DNA from 4 places in the Salipiger sp. PrR003 genome. Region 1 is predicted to be linked to each of the others. Evidence: riboswitches for the same ligand, from Rfam matches in the RefSeq annotation. Region 1 holds a riboswitch; each other region holds the start of a gene.
The links. A riboswitch is a leader RNA that binds a small molecule or an ion and turns the genes downstream of it on or off. The one in region 1 is predicted to bind cobalamin.
Positions count from the first base shown of each region.

Region 2: it holds a riboswitch for cobalamin, as region 1 does, so the genes downstream of both, G0D83_RS06125 (ABC transporter substrate-binding protein) here and G0D83_RS03010 (TonB-dependent siderophore receptor) in region 1, are expected to answer to the same signal.
Region 3: it holds a riboswitch for cobalamin, as region 1 does, so the genes downstream of both, G0D83_RS04400 (DUF1636 domain-containing protein) here and G0D83_RS03010 (TonB-dependent siderophore receptor) in region 1, are expected to answer to the same signal.
Region 4: it holds a riboswitch for cobalamin, as region 1 does, so the genes downstream of both, G0D83_RS04460 (energy-coupling factor ABC transporter permease) here and G0D83_RS03010 (TonB-dependent siderophore receptor) in region 1, are expected to answer to the same signal.

Region 1 covers NZ_JAAGOV010000025.1:21,207-24,651, reverse strand. The annotation lists gene G0D83_RS03010 (TonB-dependent siderophore receptor) at 1-1,752, opposite strand, end outside; cobalamin riboswitch at 1,864-2,069, opposite strand; gene G0D83_RS03005 (FtsX-like permease family protein) at 2,129-3,445, opposite strand, start outside.
Region 2 covers NZ_JAAGOV010000029.1:31,367-34,811, forward strand. The annotation lists gene G0D83_RS06120 (ABC transporter ATP-binding protein) at 1-1,058, shown strand, start outside; cobalamin riboswitch at 1,038-1,222, shown strand; gene G0D83_RS06125 (ABC transporter substrate-binding protein) at 1,293-2,333, shown strand; gene G0D83_RS06130 (iron ABC transporter permease) at 2,363-3,373, shown strand; gene G0D83_RS06135 (ABC transporter ATP-binding protein) at 3,370-3,445, shown strand, end outside.
Region 3 covers NZ_JAAGOV010000026.1:139,747-143,191, forward strand. The annotation lists gene cbiB (adenosylcobinamide-phosphate synthase CbiB) at 1-52, shown strand, start outside; gene cobD (threonine-phosphate decarboxylase CobD) at 58-1,074, shown strand; gene cobO (cob(I)yrinic acid a,c-diamide adenosyltransferase) at 1,079-1,690, opposite strand; cobalamin riboswitch at 1,729-1,943, shown strand; gene G0D83_RS04400 (DUF1636 domain-containing protein) at 2,033-2,446, shown strand; gene cobW (cobalamin biosynthesis protein CobW) at 2,449-3,445, shown strand, end outside.
Region 4 covers NZ_JAAGOV010000026.1:152,427-155,871, forward strand. The annotation lists gene cobM (precorrin-4 C(11)-methyltransferase) at 1-565, shown strand, start outside; gene G0D83_RS04455 (cobyrinate a,c-diamide synthase) at 558-1,931, shown strand; cobalamin riboswitch at 1,927-2,106, shown strand; gene G0D83_RS04460 (energy-coupling factor ABC transporter permease) at 2,160-2,834, shown strand; gene cobF (precorrin-6A synthase (deacetylating)) at 2,888-3,445, shown strand, end outside.

The DNA.
Region 1 (3,445 bases):
GTTCTCGACCCGCAGGTAGAGCTCGGCCTGATCGGTGAGGGCATAGCGCAGGTTCATGTTGGCGACGGTGTAATCGTCCAGCGGCTCGTCGGTATCCTCGAGGCCCGAGACATGCTGCACCGTCAGGCCGGCACGGAAGGCATCGGTCACATCGGCGTCGAGCGACAGCGACAGGTCGTGCAGCGGCACACGGGACAGACGGTCGCCGGTCTGCGCGTCCTTGCTGTCGGTCCAGGTGTAGGCGGCGGCAAGCGACAGCGCCTCGGACAGGTTCACCCCGCCGGTCAGTTCCACGCCCTGCGTCCAGCTGGTGCCGTCGATCTGCACGTAATTTGGGTAGTTGTAGTCAATGAGGTCGGTGATCTCGGTGCGGAAGAGGGTCGCGCCGAGGTAGCCCGCGCCGAAGCGCTGTTCGACGCCGAGCTCGTAGCTCACCGAGGTCTCGGGCTCGAGAACCGGGTTACCCGAGCCGGTTGAGTAGAGCTCGTAGGGAGAGGGCGCGCGGAAGCCCGTGCCGACGCTGGCACGCAGCGTGAGGTCGGGGTTCGGAAGGTAGGCCAGCGAGATTCGGCCCGTGGTCTTGCCGCCGAATTCGGAGTGGTCGTCGTGGCGCAGGGCGGTGACCAGTTCCAGCTTGTCGCTCAGGTGCCAGTCGGCCTGTGCCCAGATTCCGATGGTCGCGTAGTCGCCTTCGCTGTCACCCCATGCGCTGAGTACCTCGAACTCCTCGCGCATGTAATCGGCGCCGAAGGTGAGGGTTGCGGCGCCGAGTCCGGTCTGGCCCTCGTAGCCGAGACCGCGGCGCTGGCCGAGATAGTCAGTATCCGACCCCTCGTAGGTGTCGGTGCGGTCGGTCTCGAAGACCTGCGCCGAGAATTCGTGGCGGACGCCGCCGGTTTCCACGCGCGCGAAAGCCCGCGCGCCGTATTGCTCGCCCTCAACCTTCTCGTCGTGCGTGACGCCGTCCGTCGGGCCGAACTCGTCGTAATCGTGGCTGCTTTTTTCCCAGAAGGCCGCGCCGCCCAGGGTCACCGTGTCGGTCAGCGCGTAGTCGCCCGAGAAGCTAAGACGGGTGGCCTCGTGACCGTCGGCCTCGTCGTTGCCGTCGTCTTCGTCGGCGGCGGAATAGCCGTCGGTCTTGATGTAACTCAGCGACGAGGCGAAACTGCCGCGCGTGCCAAGGTAGCTGAGGTTGTAGCCCAGCTTGCGGGTGTCATAGCTGCCGTATTCGGCTTCGACGCTCTGGCTTAGCCCTTCCTCGGTGGCGCGGTTGGTGGTGATGTTCACCACGCCGCCGATCGCCTCGGAGCCGTAGAGCGCCGATTGCGAGCCCTTCAGCACCTCGATGCGACTGATGCCGCCGGTGGTCAGCGTGCCGAAGTCGTATTGGATCTGAGGCGCCGAGGTGTCGGTGACGTCGATACCATCGATGTAGACGCCAACATATCGGCTCGAGAGGCCGCGAATGCGCATGTAGGTGAGCCCGCCGATACCGCCGTTACGCGATACGCTGACGCCGGGCAGCCGCGCGAGGTGGTCGGCGAGCAGCGTCTCGCCGCTTTGCTCGAGGTCTTCCTTGGTGACCACCTCCACCGTCACCCCGCTGCGCGCAAGCTCGGTGCTTTCGCCGCGGTTGGCGCTGAGGGTCAGCGTGCCGAGGTCGGTGGCCTCCTGCGCGAAGGCGGTGCCCGTGAGGCCGAGCGTGGTGAGGGCGGTGGCTGTGAAGAGCGCTGCGCGCTGCGTTGGCTTCATGGTCCCTTTTCCGTTCTTTTCTTGTCGCCGGAAGGGAGTCCCCTGCCGCAGACGGTTAGCGTGATGCCACCTCTACGGAAGGTCCGTCGCCCGCGGCGCTCCCCGCGCCGGGACTGGGTGATCGGCTTCGGCAGGTCTCCTGACTCGCGGGTCATCGCTTGGCCGGGTCTTCCCGCCCCGAAAGGCAGTGACTTAGGTCCGGCGTCGCTCTCCGCCTACAGTTGCGGGGGCAGTCACGGAGTTGGGCAGGCCGCCCGCACCGCATTCCCTATTCACCGGGCAGCAAGCCGCCCGGAACCGAAGCAGGGACGGCATAGCGACTCGCCGCGCGTCGCGCAATGATCAGAAACGGTCGGACACCTTGAGGCGCGCGGGCTCAGCTCCGCAGCCCGTCCAGGACCGGCTGGCGCAGCACCACGGCGGCGGGCAGCAGGGACAGCAGCAGGGCGAGCGAGACGAAGCCGGCCAGCAGGTGCAGCTCGGTCCAGCCCGGCAGGGCCGAGATCGCGATGTCGGTGCGGGCGCTCAGCACGCGCGACAGCAGCCCCGCCGCGCCCCAGCCAACCGCCAGTCCGAGCAGCGCCCCCGCGAGCAGCAGCACCGCGCAGAAGGCCCAGACCGTGGCGAAGACGAAGCGCCGGGGCGCGCCGAGCGCGCGCAGCAGCGCGATCTGGCGGCGGAAGAGGCGGGTGAGGATGAAGAGCCCGGTGAGCACGCTCGCCGCCACCAGCCCCTGGGTGACCAGCGCCATCACCGACATCGCCTGGCGCACGTCGCCGATCACTCGGTAGAGCCGCGAAAGCACCGCGCCGGGGAAGAAGGCCATGGTTTCGCCGTCCCGGGTGAACTCGGAACGCAGCGCGTAATTGGCCCAGAGCTCCTGCGCTCGCACCACCACGGCGGGGGTGCCGGGAAAATACTCGGGATCGAAGGGCGGGCCGATCCGGGCCTCATTGTCCGGCGCGTGGCCGTTGGCGAGCCCGTGGATTTCCCAGACGTATTCGACCGGGATCAGGATCGCCCGATCCCAGGGCGTGCCGGTGGGCGCCATGCGGCCGACCACGGTGATGGCTGCGCCATGGTCGTGGTCGTGGGCCTCGTCGTGGTGAGTGTCTCCATCATGGTCCTCTGCCCCTACCGCCTCGTGGCTGCCGCCATGCGCCTCGGGATCGGCAGCGTCGCCGGTGCCATGCGCGGGGGTGAAGCCTGCGCCGATCTCCAGCGGCACCAGCGCGCCGATCACCGCCTCGGCGTGATCCTCCCAGAGCCGCCCCTCAATCCGGTCCTCGGAAAGATGGCGCAGGAAGTCCGCGGTCGTGCCGACCACCGGCGCGCTGCCGTAGCTGTCTCCGAACGCCAGCGGCGCGGCGATGGAGACCTGCGGGTGACCGGCGATCTCGGCGTAGGCGGTGCCCGAAACCAGCCCCATGTCCGAGGGCTGCAGGAAGACCGAGGCGAAGAGGGCAGTCAGCTCGCTGCCCGGCGCCGCGACGATGACGTCGAACTTGTCCGCCGCCTGCGCTGTGCCGCGGCGCAGCCCGCGCTCCTGCGCCAGCAGCCCGATGCCCATGCCGGTCGAGATTCCGATGAGCAGCACGAAGAGCCCCGTGCTCCAGCGAAAGCGCCCGAGAAAGCCGCGCAGCAGCGGCCAGGGGGCATAGCCGCGCAGGACGAGGAGCCCGGTGATGAGCGC
Region 2 (3,445 bases), on a different contig from region 1:
CCGGCGGCATGGCGCAGCGTGTGGCCATCGCCGCGGCGCGGGCCGGGGGTGCGCGGATCGTCATCGCCGATGAGCCGACCAAGGGGCTTGATGCCGCGCGCCGCGACGATGTGGCCGAGTTGCTGATGGCAGAGGTCGGCAGCGGCGGCGGGCTGATCGTCATCACCCACGATCTTGCGCTGGCGCGGCGGGTCGGTGGGCAGATCATCGTGCTGCGCAAGGGCCGCGTGGTCGAGACCGGCCCCACCGCCGATGTCCTTGCCGCGCCAAGATCCGACTACACCGCCCGGCTGATCGCGGCGGACCCCGAGACATGGCAAAAGCGCGCGCCCGCGCCCGCGGGCAGCAGCGTGGTTCGGGCCGAGGGGCTCGCCGCGACCCGCGGCGACCGGGAGCTTTTCCGTGATGTGTCGCTGGATATCGCCGCGGGGCAGATCTTCGGGATCACTGGGCCCTCGGGCTGTGGGAAATCGACGCTGGGGGATGTGCTGCTCGGGCTGCACCGCCCCTCCGCCGGGCGCGTCACCCGCACTGCATCTCGGGCGCGCGCCTACCAGAAGCTGTATCAGGATCCCGTCGCGGCCTTTCCGCGGCACCAGAGCCTTCAGCGCACGCTGAGCGATGTGGCGCGGCTGCATGGGCAGGACCCGCGGCAGATCGAGCACCACATGGAGCGCCTCGGCCTTGCCCCAGTGCTGCTGGGTCGCAAGCCGGGCGAGGTCTCGGGCGGGGAGTTGCAGCGACTGGCGATCCTGCGCCTGCTGCTGGTGCGCCCGGCCTTCATCTTTGCCGATGAGCCGACCTCGCGGCTTGATCCGATCACCCAGGCAGAGGTCATCAGCCTGCTTGTGGACACCGCCGAGCGCGACGGCTGCGCCATCATGCTGGTCAGCCACGATCCGGCGCTGGTGGCAAAGACCGCCGACCGAGGGCTTTCGCTTCACTGCCCGGCCGGGATGCAGGGCGACCCCGATACGCCGGGCCGATGCGAGCATGGCAACTTGACAAAGCACGGCGCCGCCCCGAGGTTCGCCGCGAACGGTTCCCATCCGGGATGAAAAGGGAACCCGGTGACGCGGCCTTGGGCCGCGGACTCCGGGACTGCCCCCGCAACTGTAAGCGTCCGTTCCGAGCCACCCGCCCCTCCGGGCGAAGCCACTGCGCCAAACGGCGCGGGAAGGCGGTTTCGGGACCATGGCCGCAAGTCAGGAGACCTGCCGTTCCGGCCCCGCGATCCCGCGGGGGCGTCACCTGCGCAACCGACCGGACGGGGTGTCCGGGAAAGGATATTGATGTTTCTTGCAACCTCGGGCCGCCTCCGCGGCCTTGCGCTGCTGTGCTGCGCCTTGCTGCCCATTCCTGAAACCACATTTGCTGAATCGACCGACTACCCGTTGCAGATCCCCAACTGCGACCGTGTGACGACCTATGCCAAGCCGCCCGAGCGCGTGGTCTCGATCGGCCAAGGCACGACGGAGATCCTGCTCTCGCTCGGCCTCGCCGAGCATATCGTCGGGACCGCCATCTGGCTCGCGCCGCTACCAGCGCCGCTGGTCGACGCGGGGCAAGCCGTGCCGCGCATCGCCGACAACTCGCCCGGTTTCGAGGCCGTGCTGAAAGCCCGCCCCGATTTCGTCGCGGCGCAGTGGATCAACGACATCGCCCCGGATCAGGCCCGGGTTGGCACCTTCGCCCAGTTCGACGATTTCGGCATCAGCACCTATGTCTCGCCTGCGGAATGCGCCAAGAGCGACTTCGTTGCGGGCAGCGGCGACGGCGCCCGCGCGCAGGCCTGGAGCGACGATCTGCTGAACCGGGAGATCACCGAACTGGCCCAGATCTTCGGCGTGCCGGCGCGGGGGGCTGACCTGGTTGCTGCCAATGCCGCCCGGATCGAGGCGGCAACGGCGGGTGCGGCAGCGCTGCAGGCAAGGGACGTCTCGGTGCTCTACTGGTTCTCGTCGCCCGAGATCGCCGGCGAAGCCTATGTGGCCGGGCGGTTCGGAGCCCCGGCATGGATTTCCGAAGTTGTGGGGGTGCGCAACGTGATCACCTCGGACGAGGAATGGCCGCTGGTTGGCTGGGAGACGATTTCAGAGCTCGATCCGGATGTAATCGTGCTGGGCACCATGGAGCGGCGCAACCTCCCCGGCGACGACGTGGGCGCGAAACGCGCGTTCCTGGAAAGCGATCCGGTTGCCAGCCAGCTGCGCGCGGTGCGTGCGGGACATCTGATCGAGATGCCCGCGCATTCGATGAACCCAACGCTTCGGGCCGTCGACGGGGTCGAGGTCCTTTCGACGGGCCTGAAAGACATCGGTCTTACGCGGTGAGCGTTTCGCGCCGGACCCGCTCCGGCCCTCTGACGGGGCTGGGGTCCTTCGTGCTTGCCGGTGGCGTCGCCCTCACCCTCGCGACCTGCTGCGCGGTTCTCTTCGGCGAGATCAGCGTGACCCCGCGCGAGGCCCTGTCCACGCTGGCCAACCGACTCTTCGGGCTCGACCTTCCGGTCGATCCGATCCGCGAGGGGATCGTCTGGCACTACCGGCTGAGCCGGGCGGTGGTCGCCATGTGCGCCGGAGCCTCTCTGGCGATCTGCGGCGTGGTGCTGCAGGCGCTGCTGCGCAACCCGCTCGCCGAGCCCTACCTGCTTGGGATTTCGGCCGGCGCCTCGACCGGCGCGGTGCTGGTCATCGTACTCGCGCTCGGTGCCGGGGCCGTCACGGTTTCGGCCGGGGCCATGGCGGGGGCGCTCCTCGCCTTTGGCTTTGTGGCGGTGCTGTCTTTCGGCGCGGGCCGCGGTGCCGAGAGGGTCATCCTTGCCGGCATCGCCGGCTCGCAGCTGTTCAATGCCGCCACATCCTTCATCGTCACCTCCTCGGCCAGCGCCGAGCAGACCCGTGGCATCATGTTCTGGCTGCTTGGCAGCCTTGGCGGTGTGCGCTGGCCGGATGCCGGCCTGGCCCTGCCCGTGTTGCTCGTGGGGCTGTCTGTCTGCCTCTACCGGGCGCGGGCGCTCGATGCCTTCGCCTTCGGCGAGGATGCGGCCGCCTCGCTCGGGGTCGATGTCGCGCGTGTGCGCGTCGAGCTTCTGGGACTTACCGCACTTCTCACCGCCTGCGTTGTCAGCATCGTCGGGGCCGTGGGCTTCGTCGGGCTGGTGATCCCGCATGCGACCCGCTTCTTCGTCGGTCCGGCGCACGGGCGGCTCATCCTAGGCTCGGCAATTGCGGGCGCGGCCTTCATGGTCTTGGCTGACGTGCTGTCGCGCCTCGTGTTGCCGGGACAGGTGCTGCCGATCGGGGTGATCACCGCACTCTTCGGCGCCCCGGCCTTTGCCGTCCTGCTGTGGCGTTCGCGGGGACGGGAATGAGCCTTCGGAGCGAAAATGTCTCTTGGTCCTCAGGTGGCGCGGCAATCGTCAAGAGCGTGACCCTGCGCGTGC
Region 3 (3,445 bases), on a different contig from region 1:
GGCCATGGCGCTCTGTGCCCTTGCGCTCGCCGCGCTGGTCCTGTTCGAGTGAGCGCCATGGACACCCTGCCCGACCCGCCCTTCGCCCCGCCCGCCGGCCCCTCCAGGGATCACGGCGGCAACCTCGATGCCGCCATGGCGCGCTTCGGCGGAGACCGCGCGAGCTGGCTGGATCTCTCGACCGGCATCAACCCCGACCCCTACCCGGTTCCGGAGATCCCGGCCGAGGCCTGGGCCGTGCTGCCGCGCCGCACCGAGATGGCGCGTCTGATCGCCGCGGCGCGCACCGCCTATGCCTGCCCGGCGCGCATCGTGCCGGTCAATGGCGCGCAAGGGGCGATCCAGCTGGTGCCATCACTGCGCGCGCCCGGACGGGCGGCGGTGCTGGGGCCGACCTACAACGAGCATGCGGCGGCGCTGCGCGCGGGCGGTTGGCAGGTGACCGAGACAACCCGCCTCGCGGCCCTTCACGGCGCCGATATCGCCGTGGTGGTAAACCCTAACAACCCCGACGGGCGGCACAGCGATCCCGAGACGCTTTGTGCGCTGGCAGCGCGGGTCGGGCTGCTGGTGGTGGACGAGAGTTTTGCCGATCCCGAGCCCGGGCGCTCCATCGCGCCGCGCCTCGACGGAGGCCTGCCGAACGTCATCGTGCTGCGCTCCTTCGGCAAGTTCTACGGGCTGGCCGGTCTGCGGCTGGGGTTCGCGCTGGCGCAAGGCGCGCTCGGCGACCGGCTGGCCGAGCTTGCCGGGCCCTGGCCGGTCTCGGGCCCGGCGATCGAGATCGCCTCGGCGGCGCTTGCCGACCGCCAGTGGCAGGCGGAGACCACCGCGCGCCTCACCAGCGACGCCGCGCGGCTCGACGCCCTGGCGCAGGGGACCGGCTGGGCCTTGGTCGGCAGCACGCCGCTTTTCCGCACCTACGCCGCCCCGGACGCGCTGGCGGCGCAGGACCGCCTTGCCCAGAGCCATGTCTGGACCCGCATCTTCCCCTATTCCGAGCGCTGGATCCGCCTCGGCCTGCCGCCCTCGGACCGCTGGGCACAGCTCGAGGCGGCCTTCGCCACGCTTTGAGCGCTCAGAATTCGACGCCCTGCTGCGCCTTGATCCCGTCGCGGAACGGGTGCTTGACCAGCGTCATCTCGGTCACCAGGTCCGCCGCCTCGATCAGCTCGGGCTTGGCGTTGCGCCCGGTCAGGCAGACGTGGGTCATCTCCGGTTTCCGTTCGAGCAGGAAGCCGACCACCTCGTCGATATCGAGATACCCGTAGCGCAGCGCGATGTTGATCTCGTCGAGCAGCACGAAGCGCACCTCGGGATCGAGGATCTGTTCCTGCGCGATCTGCCAGCCGCGCTGCGCCGCCGCGATGTCGCGCGCGCGGTCCTGCGTCTCCCAGGTGAAGCCCTCTCCCGAGACGAAGAAGCGGCACTCATCGGCAAATTTCTCGCGGATCATCTTCGCCTCGCCGGTGACCCAGTTGCCCTTGATGAACTGCACCACGGCGCAGGGCATGCCATGGGCGATGCAGCGCAGGATCATCCCGAAGCCCGACGACGACTTGCCCTTGCCGGGGCCGGTATGAACGAGAATGAGGCCCTTTTCAGCGGTTTTCCCGGCCATCATCCGGTCCCGCGCAGCCTTGATTTTCTTCATCTTTTCCGCGTGGCGGGTGTTGGTCTCATCGTTCATGCTGCTCTCTCCGGTCTTGACAGGGGTCGGATTTCCGGGCGATCTGACCCCACGCTGGTGCCCGTGTAAACGGGTGAAAAGGGAATGTGCAGCCGCGAGTGATCGCGGTCAGGCACAGCCGCCCCCGCGACCGTGAACGGAAAAGGGCGCTCGGAAAGCCACTGGCCATCGGGCTGGGAAGGCAGAGCGCCTGCTGGGCCAAACGCCCTGAATTCCGTGAGCCGGGAGACCTGCCAGCCATGACTTTTGAGACCGGACGGGGTGTGCCGGTGTCGGGGTGTTCCCATGCCCGGGATCCATTCCGCCGTTACCCCTGTGCGCCCAATGGATGAGGCGACACGAATGATGGACTGCGCGCACACGCGTCAGGAGAGTGACACCGAACTGCTGGTCTGCGTGACCTGCCGCCGGGCGGGGGTGACCCCAGAGGACGCGCGGCGCCCCGGTCAGGCGCTCTTTGACCAGATCACCGCGCTCGATCGGCCCGAAGGGGTGCGGATCACCGCCACCGACTGCCTGCAGAACTGCGATTTCGGCTGCACCGTCGCGCTGCGCGGCGGGGCGGAGAAGTGGACCTACGTCTTCGCCAACGTCGACGAGTCCGCGCATCCCGAGATGCTGCTCGCCGGCGCCGCGCAATACCACGCGGCGCCCGACGGGGTGATCCCCTGGCGCCAGCGCCCCGAGCATTTCAAGCGCAACTGCGTCGCCCGCATCCCCCCGCTTACCCCCGCGCCCAAGCAACAGGACCGCTGAACATGGCCGATCTTACGAAACTCCCCGTCACCGTGATCACCGGCTTTCTCGGCTCGGGCAAGACCACCCTCGTCAGCCACCTGATGCGCAACCCGGGCGGGCGGCGGCTCGCGGTGGTGGTTAACGAATTCGGCGACGTCGGCGTCGATGGCGAGATCCTGCGCGGCTGCGCGATCCCGGACTGCCCCGCCGAGAACGTGGTCGAGCTGGCCAACGGCTGCATCTGCTGCACCGTGGCCGACGATTTCATCCCCACCATCGAGGCGCTGCTGGCGCTCGAGCCGCGCCCCGACCACATCCTCATCGAGACCTCGGGCCTCGCGCTGCCGAAGCCGCTGCTGCAGGCCTTCGACTGGCCGCAGATCCGCGCCCGCATCACCGTCGACGGCGTCATCGCGCTCGCCGACGCCGAGGCGGTCGCAGCGGGCCGCTTCGCCCCCAACGTGGCGGCGGTGGACGCACAGCGCGCCGCCGACGAGAGCCTCGATCACGAGACGCCGCTGTCGGAGGTCTTCGAGGACCAGATCGCCTGCGCCGACATCGTGCTGCTGACCAAGCCCGATCTTGCCGGCGCCGAGGCCGTGGCCCGTGCCCGCGAGGTCATCGCCGCCGAGGCGCCGCGCCCGATGCCGGTGGTCGAAGTGGCAGAAGGCGTGGTCGACCCGCGGATCATCCTCGGGCTCGGTGCCGCCGCCGAGGACGATCTCGACGCCCGGCCCAGCCACCATGACACCCCGCACGACCACGACCACGAGGAGTTCGAGTCGATCACCGTCGACCTTCCCGAGCTCGCCGATCCCGCGCAGCTGGTCCACGCCATCGAGGGGCTCGCCCGCAGCCACAACATCCTGCGGGTGAAGGGCTATGCGGCGGTCTCGGGCAAGCCGATGCGCCTGCTTGTGCAGGCCGTGGGCGCGCGGGTGCGGCACCAGTTCGACCGTATGTGGCAGCCGGGCGAGGCCCGCGCCGGGCGGCTGGTGGTGATCGCCGAGCATGATG
Region 4 (3,445 bases), on a different contig from region 1:
GGATCTCTCGGTCTGGTCAGCGATGGGCGAGCAGATGCGCCGGCTGAAGGCGCTCGGCATCCCGGTCTCGGTCACCCCCGGCGTGCCTGCCTTCGCCGCCGCCGCAGCCGCGCTCGGCGCCGAGCTGACCCTGCCGGGCCTCGCGCAATCGGTGGTGCTGACCCGCACGCCGGGCCGGGCCTCGTCGATGCCCGAGGGCGAGACGCTGGCCAATTTCGCCGCCACCGGCGCGACGCTCGCGATCCACCTGTCGATCCAGAACATCGCGCGGGTGGTTGCCGATCTCTCCCCCGCCTATGGCGCGGACTGCCCCGTCGCCGTGGTCTACCGCGCCAGTTGGCCGGACGAGGTGATCCTGCGCGGCACGCTGTCGGACATCGAGGACAAGCTCGGCGCGGGCATCACCCGCACCGCGCTCATCCTTGTCGGACCGGCGCTGGCGGGCGAGGGCTTTGAAGAGAGCTGCCTCTATGCGGTGGACTACGACCGCCGCCACCGCCCGCAAAGCGCCGAGAGCCCGTGGAGTGGCTGGACCCCCGAGCAGGAGGCGCAGATCGATGGCTGAGGTTCCCGGACTTCTGGTCTCGGCGCCCTCGTCGGGCACCGGCAAGACCACGGTGATGCTGGGCCTGCTGCGGGCGCTGGCCGAGGACGGCTTGGCGGTTCAGCCCTTCAAGTCCGGCCCCGACTACATCGACCCGGCCTTCCACCGCGCTGCCAGCGGGCGGCTAAGCTTCAACCTCGACGGCTGGGCCATGGGACCACACCTCTGGCAGGCGATCGCGGCGCAGGCGGCGGGGGCGGACATCTGCCTCGCCGAGGGCTCGATGGGGCTCTACGACGGGGTCGCGACGCGCGGCCAGCAGGGCTTTGGCAGCAGCGCCGAGACGGCGCGGGCGATGGGCTGGCCGGTTGTGCTGGTGCTCGACGTGGGCGGGCAGGCGCAATCCGCCGCCGCAACGGCGCTGGGGTTCCGGCAGTACATGCCCGATCTGCCCTTCGCCGGGGTGATTCTCAACCGCGTCGCCTCGCCCCGCCACGAGCGGCTCACGCGGCTCGGCATGGAGCGCGCCGGGCTGCCGGTGCTCGGCGTGCTGCCCCGGCGCGGCGACCTGACCCTGCCGGAGCGGCACCTCGGGCTCATCCAGGCCGTGGAGCATCCGGACCTCGAAGCCGCCATCGCCGGGTACGCCGCCTTCCTGCGCGAGCATGTCGACCTTGCCGCGCTCCGCACCGCTGCTGCGGGCGGGCCGTTGCCCGGCGCAACGCCGGCCCTGCCCAGGCCCCCGGCGCAGCGCATCGCGCTGGCGCAGGACGCGGCCTTTTCCTTCACCTATCCGCACCTTCTCGAAGGCTGGCGCGCCGCCGGGGCCGAGGTCCTGCCGTTCTCTCCGATCGCCGATGAGCCGCCCGCCGCCGGGGCCGATCTGGTCTGGCTGCCCGGAGGCTACCCCGAACTGCACGCCGGGCGGCTCGCCGCCGCCGAGACCTTCCGCGCCGGGTTGCGCCGCCATGCCGAGACGCGCCCGGTCCACGGCGAGTGCGGCGGCTACATGGCCCTTGGCGCGGGGCTGATCGACAAAGGCGGCACGCGGCACGAAATGGCGGGCCTGCTGGGCCTCGTCACCAGCTATGAGACCCGCAAGTTCCACTTGGGCTATCGCCGCGCGGTGCTGCGCGCGCCGATGCCGGGCTTCGACGCCGGGGCGGCGCTGCGCGGCCATGAGTTCCATTACTCCACCATCTTGCAGCAACCCGACCCGCCGCTGGCCGAGGTCGCCGATGCCGATGGCGCCCCGGTGGCCGAGACCGGCTCGCGGCGCGGGCAGGTCACGGGAACCTTCTTTCACCTGATCTCGGCGGAGGAGCCGTCTGCCCCCCGCGCACAAGCCGAAGAGGAGGCGCGCATCCAGACCAAAGCCCGGCGCTGAGCCGACCCCGCATGGTGTCCCGCACGGGACGCAAGGGAACCGGGTGAGAGGCCCGGACTGCCCCCGCAACTGTAAGCGAGGAGCGCCGAGGAAGATCCACTGGCAGGCATGCCGGGAAGGGCCGAGGCGCGACGATCTGCGAGTCAGGAGACCTGCCATGCGACCCCCTTTCCCGCCCTCATGGGCAATTTCGCTGCCGGTGGGGCAGCCACACGTAAAGGAAATATCATGCATATCGAACCCGGCGTCGTCGACGGCGCCAAACTGGCCTTTGCCGCCGTCACCGCGGCAGGCGCCGCCGGCTATACCGCCAAGCTCGCCGCAGAGGACGCGGCGCGCAGCAACCTCGTTTCGCTTGCCGCGCGCACGCTGATGGCCGCCGTGGGCACCTTCGTCTTCTTCGAGGTGCTGCCGCACTTCCCGGTGGGTGTCTCTGAGGTGCATTTCATCCTCGGCTCGACGCTCTTCCTGCTGCTCGGCGCCGCACCCGCCGCGATGGGTCTGGCGCTGGGTCTGCTTGTTCAGGGGCTGTTCTTCGCGCCCAGCGACCTGCCGATGTACTTCGTCAATGTCACCACGCTTCTGGTGCCGCTCTTCGCAACCGCGGCGCTCGCCCGTCGTGTGGTGCCCGCGGACACGGCCTATGTGGACCTGCGCTATGCCGACGTGCTGAAGCTCTCGGGTGTGTTCCAGGCCGGGGTCGTCGCCTGGGTCACCTTCTGGGTCTTCTACGGCCAGGGTATCTCGGCCGAGACCTTCGGCGCGGTGCTGACCTTCGGCGGCGCCTACATGCTGGTGCTGCTGATCGAGCCGCTGGCCGATCTCGCCGCGCTCGCCGCCGCGAAATCGCTGCGCGACACCGGGCTCGGCCGGCTCTTCGCGCCAAGGCTCTATACCGCCTGACCAGGCGCCCGGTCCCCAGAACGGGGCCGGGCACCCACCGCAAGGAAAGCTCCATGATCCAGGACCTCTGGCTTGTCGGCATCGGCACCGGCAGCCCCGGCCATGTGACCCTCGAGGGGGTACAGGCGCTGCGCGACGCGGCCGTCATCCTGCTGCCGCTGAAGGGCGAGGCGAAAGACGACCTCCGGGCGCTGCGCCAGGTGATCCTCGAGGCCGCGGGCACAAACGCCGAGATCCGCACCTTCACCTACCCCGTGCGCGATCCGACGCTCCCCTATGCCGAGCGCGTCGCCGCCTGGCACGACGAGATCGCCCGGCGCTGGATCGCGGCGCTGCACGGCGCGCCGGAGGGGCCGGTCGCCTTGCTGGTCTGGGGGGATCCGGCTCTCTACGACAGCACGCTGCGCATCGCCGGGCGCCTCCAGCCGCCCCCAAGGCTGCGGGTGGTCCCCGGCATCACCGCGATCCAGGCGCTGACCGCCGCCCATGCGATCCCGCTCAACAGCGTGAACGGCGCGGTGAAACTCACCACCGGGCGGCGCCTCCGCGCGCGGGGCTGGCCCGCGGGCGAGGAGACCGTGGTGGTGATGCTCGACGGGGAATGCAGCTTC